DNA from 2 places in the Streptomyces tubbatahanensis genome. Region 2 is predicted to be linked to the other one. Evidence: riboswitches for the same ligand, from Rfam matches in the RefSeq annotation. Region 2 holds a riboswitch; the other holds the start of a gene.
The links. Region 2 has a riboswitch for cobalamin ahead of MMF93_RS01460 (ABC transporter substrate-binding protein). Riboswitches for the same ligand answer to the same signal wherever they lie in the genome.

Region 1 (4,205 bases), 4.8 Mb from region 2:
GCTGATGCTCGGCTTCCTCGCGCTGCTGGGCTTCATGGCGATCGCCGCGGGCACCAAGGTGGACAACGGGCAGCTGGCCATTCCGCAGCTTTTCGAGGACATGTTCCCCGACTGGTTCACCGGTGTCGCCTTCGCCGCCATCGGGATCGGCGCGCTGGTGCCCGCCGCCATCATGTCCATCGCGGCGGCCAACCTGTTCACCCGCAACATCTACAAGGACTTCCTCAAGCCGGACGCGACAGCCGAGCAGGAGACCAAGGTCTCCAAGCTGGTCTCCCTGCTGGTGAAGGTCGGTGCCCTCGTCTTCGTCCTCGGCATGGACAAGACCGTGGCCATCAACTTCCAGCTGCTGGGCGGCATCTGGATCCTGCAGACCTTCCCCGCGCTCGTCGGCGGCCTGTTCACCCGCTGGTTCCACCGCTGGGCGCTGCTGGCGGGCTGGGCCGTCGGCATGGTGTACGGCACGCTGGCGGCGTACGGCGTGGCCAGCCCGACGCAGCAGCACTTCGGCGGCAGCAACGACGTGATCCCCGGCATCGGGGAGACGGGCTACATCGGTGTGACGGCGTTCGTGCTGAACGTGGCCGTGACCGTCGTCGGAACGGTCGTACTGCGCGCGCTGCGGGCCCCGGACGGCGTCGATGAGACCCGTCCCGAGGACTACACGGCCGACGCCACCGAGGCCGGTGACGGCGCCGCGCAGGCCGCCGGCAGCACGGCGCACGACTCCGGCGCGAGCCGCACCGGTCAGGGCCGCACCGACGAGGGCCGCACCGACGACGGCAAGGGCGAGGATCCCAGGGTGGAGGCCGGCGCGGCCAACTGACGTCCTCCCGCACCGGCGTACGCCACCGCCGACCGACACCCGTCCCGGGAAATTTCCGGGACGGGTGTCGGCGCGTCGGCGCATGATGGCGGCCATGGACTTCACGACGAGCACAGCCGGCGCCGCACCCGGGGCGACCGGAGCGAGCGGCCCGACCGGCACCGCGAAGGGGCCGTTGGGCATCACGGTCAGGGCGGCGCGGCCCGCGGAGTACGCGGCGGCCGGGGAGTTGGTCGCGCGTGCCTACCTCGACGGGGGGCTGCTGGACTTCGGCGAGGACGACCCGTATCTGACGACCCTGCGCGACGCCGCGGGCCGCGCCGCCCACGCGGACCTGCTGGTCGCCGAGGACGGCGCGGGCACGCTGGTCGGTTCGGTCACCTTCGTCGGAGCCCTGGGCCCCTACGCGGAGCGGGCGGGCGAGGGCGAAGGCGAGTTCCGGATGCTCGCCGTGGCCGAGCGCGCGCGGGGCCGCGGGGTGGGCGAGGCGCTGGTGACCGCGTGCGTGGAGCGGGCCCGCGCACTGGGCCTGCGCGGGCTGGTGCTGTCCACCCATCCGCGCATGGCCGCGGCGCACCGGCTCTACGAGCGGCTCGGCTTCGCCCGGACGCCCGAGCGCGACTGGTACCCGATCGAGGGAATGAGCCTGTGGACGTACGGCCTGACGCTGTGAGCCAACCACGGTAAGCACGACACAAGATATGGGGGTTCACGCCACAGCGGCCACAACATGTATGCTCCCTCACGGCCGTCGCCACTGACGCAGGGGAACCCGGTGCGAGTCCGGGACTGTCCCGCAACGGTGTGCGGAGCAGCTCAGCGCTGCCCCGCGAGTCCGATCACCTGCCGGCGGCGGCATCGAGGAACGTCCGGGTCTCGTGGACTGGGCCGGCGGACGGAGTGCGGCATGCCCGAACGCCTGCGCGCTCCCCGCGCCCCGCCCTGCCACGAGCACGAGCAGCGAGGGAGAGCACCGCGTGACCATCGCCCCCACCGCCCCGTCACCCAGCCAGGAGCAGCCGCCCGGCCAGGAGCGGCCCACCGGCGGGCCCACCGGACAGGACGGAACCGCTCCCGTACCCGGCGCGCAGGACGGCCCCGCCGCGGAACTGGGCGACACCCTCACCGCCCTGACCGCGGACCTGGCCGACGCCGACCCCGCCCCCGTGCTCGCTGCGGCGCTGCGCGGGCGCGCCCCCTCCGCGACCGCGGCCGACCTGCGGGACCTGGCCATCGAGGCCGCCGCGGGGTCCATCGGCGCGGACCCTTCGTACGCGCGGCTGGCCGCCCGGCTGCTCACACGCGCCATCCGCGAGGAGACCGCGGCCGAGGGCGTCACCTCCTTCTCCGCCTCGGTCGCGCTCGGCCACGCCCAGGGTTTGATCGCGGACCGCACGCACGCCTTCGTCGCGGCGCACGCCGCACACCTCGACGCGCTGGTCGACGAGGCGGTCGCGGACGGCGCCGACGACAGGTTCGGCTACTTCGGGCTGCGCACCGTCCACTCCCGCTACCTGCTGCGCCACCCCACCACCCGGCGCGCGATCGAGACCCCGCAGCACTTCTTCCTGCGCGTGGCCTGCGGGCTGGCGGCGGACGAGACGGCTGCGGCGCTCGCCGAGGTCGGCACCTTCTACCGGCTGCTGTGCTCCCTGGACTACCTGCCCTCCTCCCCCACGCTCTTCAACTCCGGCACCCGCCACCCCCAGATGTCCTCCTGCTACCTGCTGGACTCCCCCAAGGACGAACTGGACTCGCTCTACGAGCGCTACCACCAGGTGGCCAGGCTCTCCAAGCACGCGGGCGGCATCGGCCTGCCCTTCTCCCGCATCCGCTCGCGGGGCGCGCTGATCCGCGGCACCAACGGGCACTCGAACGGCATCGTGCCGTTCCTGCGGACCCTCGACGCCTCGGTCGCCGCGGTCAACCAGGGCGGCCGGCGCAAGGGAGCCGCCTGCGTCTACCTGGAGACCTGGCACGCGGACATCGAGGAGTTCCTCGAGCTGCGCGACAACACCGGTGAGGACGCGCGCCGCACCCACAACCTCAACCTGGCGCACTGGATCCCCGACGCGTTCATGCGCCGCGTCGAGGCGGACGAGGACTGGTCGCTCTTCTCCCCCTCCGACGTGCCCGAGCTGACCGACCTGTGGGGCGAGGAGTTCGACGCCGCCTACCGCGCGGCGGAGGCCGACGGGCGCGCCCTGAAGCAGGTGCCCGCACGGCAGCTGTACGGCGCGATGATGCGTACCCTCGCGCAGACCGGCAACGGCTGGATGACCTTCAAGGACACCTCCAACCGCACCGCCAACCAGACGGGCACCCCGGGCCGCGTCGTGCACTCCTCGAACCTGTGCACGGAGATCCTGGAGGTCACCGACGACGACCAGACCGCCGTGTGCAACCTGGGCTCCGTCAACCTGGCCGCGCACCTGGGCGAGGACGGGCTGATGGACTGGGAGCGGCTGGACGCCACCGTGCGTACGGCCGTCACCTTCCTCGACCGCGTGGTGGACATCAACTACTACCCGACCGAACAGGCCTCGGGGTCCAACTCCCGCTGGCGCCCCGTGGGCCTGGGCGTGATGGGGCTCCAGGACGTCTTCTTCCGGCTCGGGCTGCCGTTCGACTCGCCAGCGGCCCGCGAGCTGTCCACCAGGATCGCCGAGCGCATCATGCTCGCCGCCTACGAGACGTCCGCCGAACTGGCCGAACGCCACGGGCCGCTGCCCGACTGGGAGCTGACCCGCACCGCGCGCGGCACCCTCCACCCCGACCACTACCCCGAAGCGCGCGAGAGCCAGGCCTGGCCCGAGCGGTGGAGCGCCCTGCGCGCACGCATCGCCCGCACCGGCATGCGCAACTCCCTGCTGCTGGCCATCGCACCGACCGCGACCATCGCCTCCATCGCCGGCGTCTACGAGTGCATCGAGCCGCAGGTCTCCAACCTCTTCAAACGCGAGACGCTCAGCGGAGAGTTCCTCCAGGTGAACGCCTACCTGGTGGCGGAGCTCAAGCGGCACGGGCTGTGGGACGCGCGCGCCCGCGAGGCACTGCGTCAGGCGAACGGCTCCGTCCAGGACCTGGACTGGGTGCCCGAGCCCGTGCGCGCGCTCTACCGCACCGCCTGGGAGATCCCCCAGCGCGCCCTCATCGACATGGCCGCCGCCCGCACGCCCTACCTGGACCAGAGCCAGTCGCTGAACCTGTTCCTGTCCTCCCCCACCATCGGAAAGCTCAGCTCCATGTACGCCTACGCGTGGAAGAGCGGCATCAAGACCACGTACTACCTGCGCTCGCGCCCGGCGACCCGCATCGCGCAGGCGGCCGGGACCAGCGCCGTCCCCGTGCCCGCGCCCACCCCCGCGGCGGCCGACGA
Region 2 (4,205 bases):
GACGTCACTTCTCCTCGTCGATACGTCACTTCCCGTCGGCGAGGAAGGCGCGGTACCAGCCGAGGGTGTCCTCGACAGTGGTGTCCAGGGTGAGAGGTTCGGCCCCGAAGGCGTTCCGCATCGCGCTGGAGTCCATGATCTGGGGCTCGGTGTGCTGGTAGAACAGCTCGGCGTAGGAGTCCATGAACGTCTGGTCGAAGGGGCCGAACGGGCGCGGCTCGCTCAGCACAGTGAGACGCAAGGGCCGTCCGAGCTTCGCCTCGATGGTCTCGAAGACCTGACGCGTGGTGCGAGCCGGCGCGGTGGGCAGGTGCCAGACGCGGCCGTCACCGTGCGGGTTCTCGCCCAAAGTGGCAAGCCCCGCGGCGACGTTGCGGATATCCGTGTAGCTGTGCGGCAGGTCGATGTCGCCCAGAGCCGCCACCTCGCCGCCGGTCAGGGCGCCGGGGAAGACGGCACCGCCCAGCGTCGAGTTGAGCACGCCGGGCCCGACGAAGTCGGCCGAGCGGCCCAGCACCACAGCGACGCGGCCCTGCTGGTGCGCGGCCAGGTACTTCTCGTCCAGCTCGGCGCGCATCCTCCCCTTCTTGGCGGTCGCCCGCCACGGGGTGTCCTCGGTCATCACCTCACCGTGGGTCTCGCCGTAGGGGTAGAGGGTGTCCAGGACGACCAGTCGGGCCCCCTCGGCTTCGACGGCGCCGAGGACGGCGTCCTGGATGCCCGGCATCATGTCGACCTGCAGGTGGTAGGCGACGTTGACGCAGTGGTAGACCACCGCGGCGCCCTTGAGGGCGGCCCTGGCCCCTTCGACGGTGCCGACATCGCCGCGCACACGGGTCACGCCCTCGAGGTCGGGGCCGGCGCCGGAGCGGTCGACGAGGTGGACCCGGTGGCCACGCGAGGCCAGCTCCGCGGCGAGCGTGGTGCCGGCCGGCCCGGCGCCGAGGACAACATGCAGGTCGTTTCCGGTAGCGCTCATTCTTGTACACCCTTCCCGCCAGCTCCCCCCGGACTCGGTTTGTCCGGCTCACTGGCCTGTTAGAGCTTATAACGCACGCAAGCATCTGTCACGCGCGAATGAACTTCTAGAGGGGAGGGAGCGGCGCACGGCAAGGGAGCGCCTCGGAAGATGCCTCACGAAGAGCCGGAGAAGGCGGGCGCAGAGGTCAGTGGCCTGACCTCGGCGAGCGGCGACGGGCGCGAAGAGCCTGCTTCGAGCGGCGCCGGGAGACGGTGGCCGAGAAGCCCGGGAACCGAGCCGAGCAGACGTACCCGCGGGGCGGAGGGGCGCGGGGCGGAAACGCGGGGGCGGGCCGCGGGCGACGGCGCGGAGGGCAGAGCGAAGCCCCCCGAGAGCGGAGTCGGGGGGCAAACACCGCCGATTCGGCGGTTCAGGGTGGGCGCGGCGCGTCACGCCCGTTGCGCACGGGCGTGACGCGGTCGGCAGGTCCTACCCGTTGGCGAGTGCGGTCAGCTGCTCGGCCGAACCGTTGAAGCTGTCGTGGTCGCCCACGGTGGGACCGGTCGAGGTGTACTGCCAGAACGTGTGGAAGCCCCAGCCGGCGGGGAGCGCGCCGGGACCGTCGGCGTACCGCGCGACCCACAGCGGATTGGTCGCGCCGAATCCGGCGTTGTTCCCGGTGCACTGGGTCCACCAGTCGGTGGTGGTGTAGATGACGGCGTCCCGCCCCGTCCGGCTCTTGTAGGTGGCGGTGAAGTCCTTGATCCAGTTGACCATGGCGCCCTGGCTGAGCCCGTAGCAAGTCGCGCCGTACGGGTTGTACTCGATGTCGAGGACTCCGGGGAGGGTCTTGCCGTCCTTGCTCCAGCCGCCGCCGTGGTCGGCGAAGAAGTTGGCCTGGTCGGCGCCGCTGGAGTTGTCCGGCAGCGCGAAGTGGTAGGCGCCGCGGGTCATGCCGACGTCGTAGGAGCCGTTGTACTGCTGCGTGAAGGAGTCGCTCTGGTAGCCCGTGCCCTCGGTGGCCTTGACGTAGGCGAACCGCACGCCGCTGCCCCAGAGCGCCTGCCAGTCGACGTTGCCCTGGTGTCCGCTGACGTCGACGCCTTCGACGGAGGCGTCGAGGCTGGGCTTGCCGTCCTGCTTCCAGCCCTTGTGTACGGCGATGCCCGCGCCCATGTAGGCCTCGCCCGGCTGGAGTTCGCCGGGCCGGTCGGTGGCCTGCGCGGCACCGGCCGCGCCGACGGACAGGGCGGCGAGGGCGAGGGAGAGCGCGGTCGCGACGAGAGCGCGCTTGCCGCGGGAGGAGGGGGCGAGGGCGGGAAGGGGGGCGGAGGTGTCGGTGAGTCTGTCGTTGGACATGCCTGTCTCCAAGTGCTCGGTGGGGGGTTCTGGTGTCGGTGTCCCGGACGGAGTGACAGGCAGGACCGGTCGACGGTCCGCCGGGACGGCGCCACGAGCCGAACGCCGACCGTGCGGCACGGTTGGCGCGAGCACGTCAAAATATAGGCAGCGTCGCTACCCGTGAGAAGAGCGTGCTGTCAATGCCGTTGGTCCAACCTGTGCACATCCCTCACCGGTCCCGCCCGGTCCGCGGCGAGCCGGCCGCCGGTGGCCCAGGAACGGCGCCGTGGTAGTACATACACACACCATTGGGTGACGCGGTCAGGGAAGCCGGTGCGAATCCGGCGCGGTCCCGCCACTGTGACCTGCTCTGGGTCCACTCCAGAGCCGGGAGCCAGACAACTGGCGCGTCGCCGCTTCCTTCGACCCGGGGCGTGGACACCCCAGGAGAGGCTCGCGCGTCATGTTCGACAGCGTATCGATGCAGGGTGCCGTCCCCCGGCGCCGCATACTCGCGGGAGCGGGCGCTCTCACGGCGACCGCGGCACTCGGCGCGTGCGGCGGCTCCGGTGGCGCGCCGGGCGGGGCAGGCGGCTCGCGGCTGCGCGCGGCGTTCAGCGCGGGCGGATCCCAGGAGACGCTCGACCCGCACAGGGCACCCCTCTTCGTCGACCAGGCCCGCGCCAAGGCGCTGTACGACAGCGTGCTGACGTACAAGGACGACATGTCCGTCCAGGCCCGGCTGGCCGAGTCCTGGGACAGCGACCGTTCCGGCACACGGTGGACGGTGCGGCTGCGCAGGTCCGAGTTCCACGACGGGTCGCCGGTGACCGCCGCCGACGTGCTGTGGAACTACCGGCGTATCGCCGATCCCGCGGTGGGCGCCCAGTCGGCGCAGCTCTTCTCGGCCGTCGACTTCGCGGCGAGCCGGGCCAGGGGCCGCGAGCTGACACTGGTGCTGAAGGAGCCGGACTTCGAGTTCGCCAGTGCGCTGGCCGCGCCCGGTACCGAAATCGTCCCGCGGGGCACGAAGAACTTCGCGCAGCCGGTGGGTTCCGGTCCTTTCCGGTACGGCTCGTTCACCCCGGGCGGCTCGGCTGTGTTCCGGGCGTGGGACGGCCACTGGTCGGGCGGACCGCACATCGAGGAACTGGAGTTCGTGCCCGTGAACGAGGAGCGGGCACGGGTGAACGCGCTGCTGTCGGGACAGGTGCACTACGCGCACGACCTGTCCGCCGCCTCGGCCGGACGGCTCGACGGCGAGGAGAACGTCAAGCTGCTCCAGACGAAGCTCAGCACCATGCAGGCCCTGCTGCTGCGGTTGAGCCGCGAGCCGTTCTCCGACGCCCGCCTGGTCGAGGCGTTCACCCTCGGTCTCGACCGCGAGGCCCTGGTGAAGGTGGCGTTGTCGGGGCGCGGCACCGTGGGCAACGACCTCTTCGGCAGGGGGCTGCGCGGTTACCCGCAAGGCCTGCCGCCCCGCGAGCGCGACGTCGACAGGGCACGCGCCCTCGTCAAGGCCGCGGGGGCGGAAGGGCTGCATGTCCGGCTGGAGACCGGCCCCGCCGACGCGAGCTGGCAGAACGCCTCCTCGCTGATCGCCGGCCAGCTCAAGGAGATCGGGCTGGTGGTGGAGCCGAACGTACGCGCCGCGGCGACCTACTTCGGCCAGATCAAGACGAAGGGCGTCGCCGCGCACAGCCGTACCGCGACGCTCCCGGTCCCCACCCATCTGCGCACCCGCCTGCTGGCGGACGCCCCCAACAACCTCACCGGCTACCACTCCGCCAGGTTCGACCGGCTGATCGCCCAGGCGGCAGGCACCCGGGACGAGAAGGTCAGGCTGGAGCTGCTGGCCCGTGCGCAGCGTCTGGCCCGGGACGCCTCGGGTCAGCTCGTGTGG

Region 1: it holds a riboswitch for cobalamin, as region 2 does, so the genes downstream of both, MMF93_RS22160 (ribonucleoside-diphosphate reductase subunit alpha) here and MMF93_RS01460 (ABC transporter substrate-binding protein) in region 2, are expected to answer to the same signal.

Annotation. Positions count from the first base shown of each region.
Region 1 covers NZ_CP093846.1:5,131,503-5,135,707, reverse strand. Annotated here, with positions in the region: gene mctP (monocarboxylate uptake permease MctP) at 1-826, shown strand, start outside; gene MMF93_RS22165 (GNAT family N-acetyltransferase) at 1,002-1,499, shown strand; cobalamin riboswitch at 1,554-1,691, shown strand; gene MMF93_RS22160 (ribonucleoside-diphosphate reductase subunit alpha) at 1,804-4,205, shown strand, end outside.
Region 2 covers NZ_CP093846.1:344,280-348,484, forward strand. Annotated here, with positions in the region: gene MMF93_RS01450 (NAD-dependent epimerase/dehydratase family protein) at 26-979, opposite strand; gene MMF93_RS01455 (lysozyme) at 1,451-2,320, opposite strand; cobalamin riboswitch at 2,604-2,726, shown strand; gene MMF93_RS01460 (ABC transporter substrate-binding protein) at 2,766-4,205, shown strand, end outside.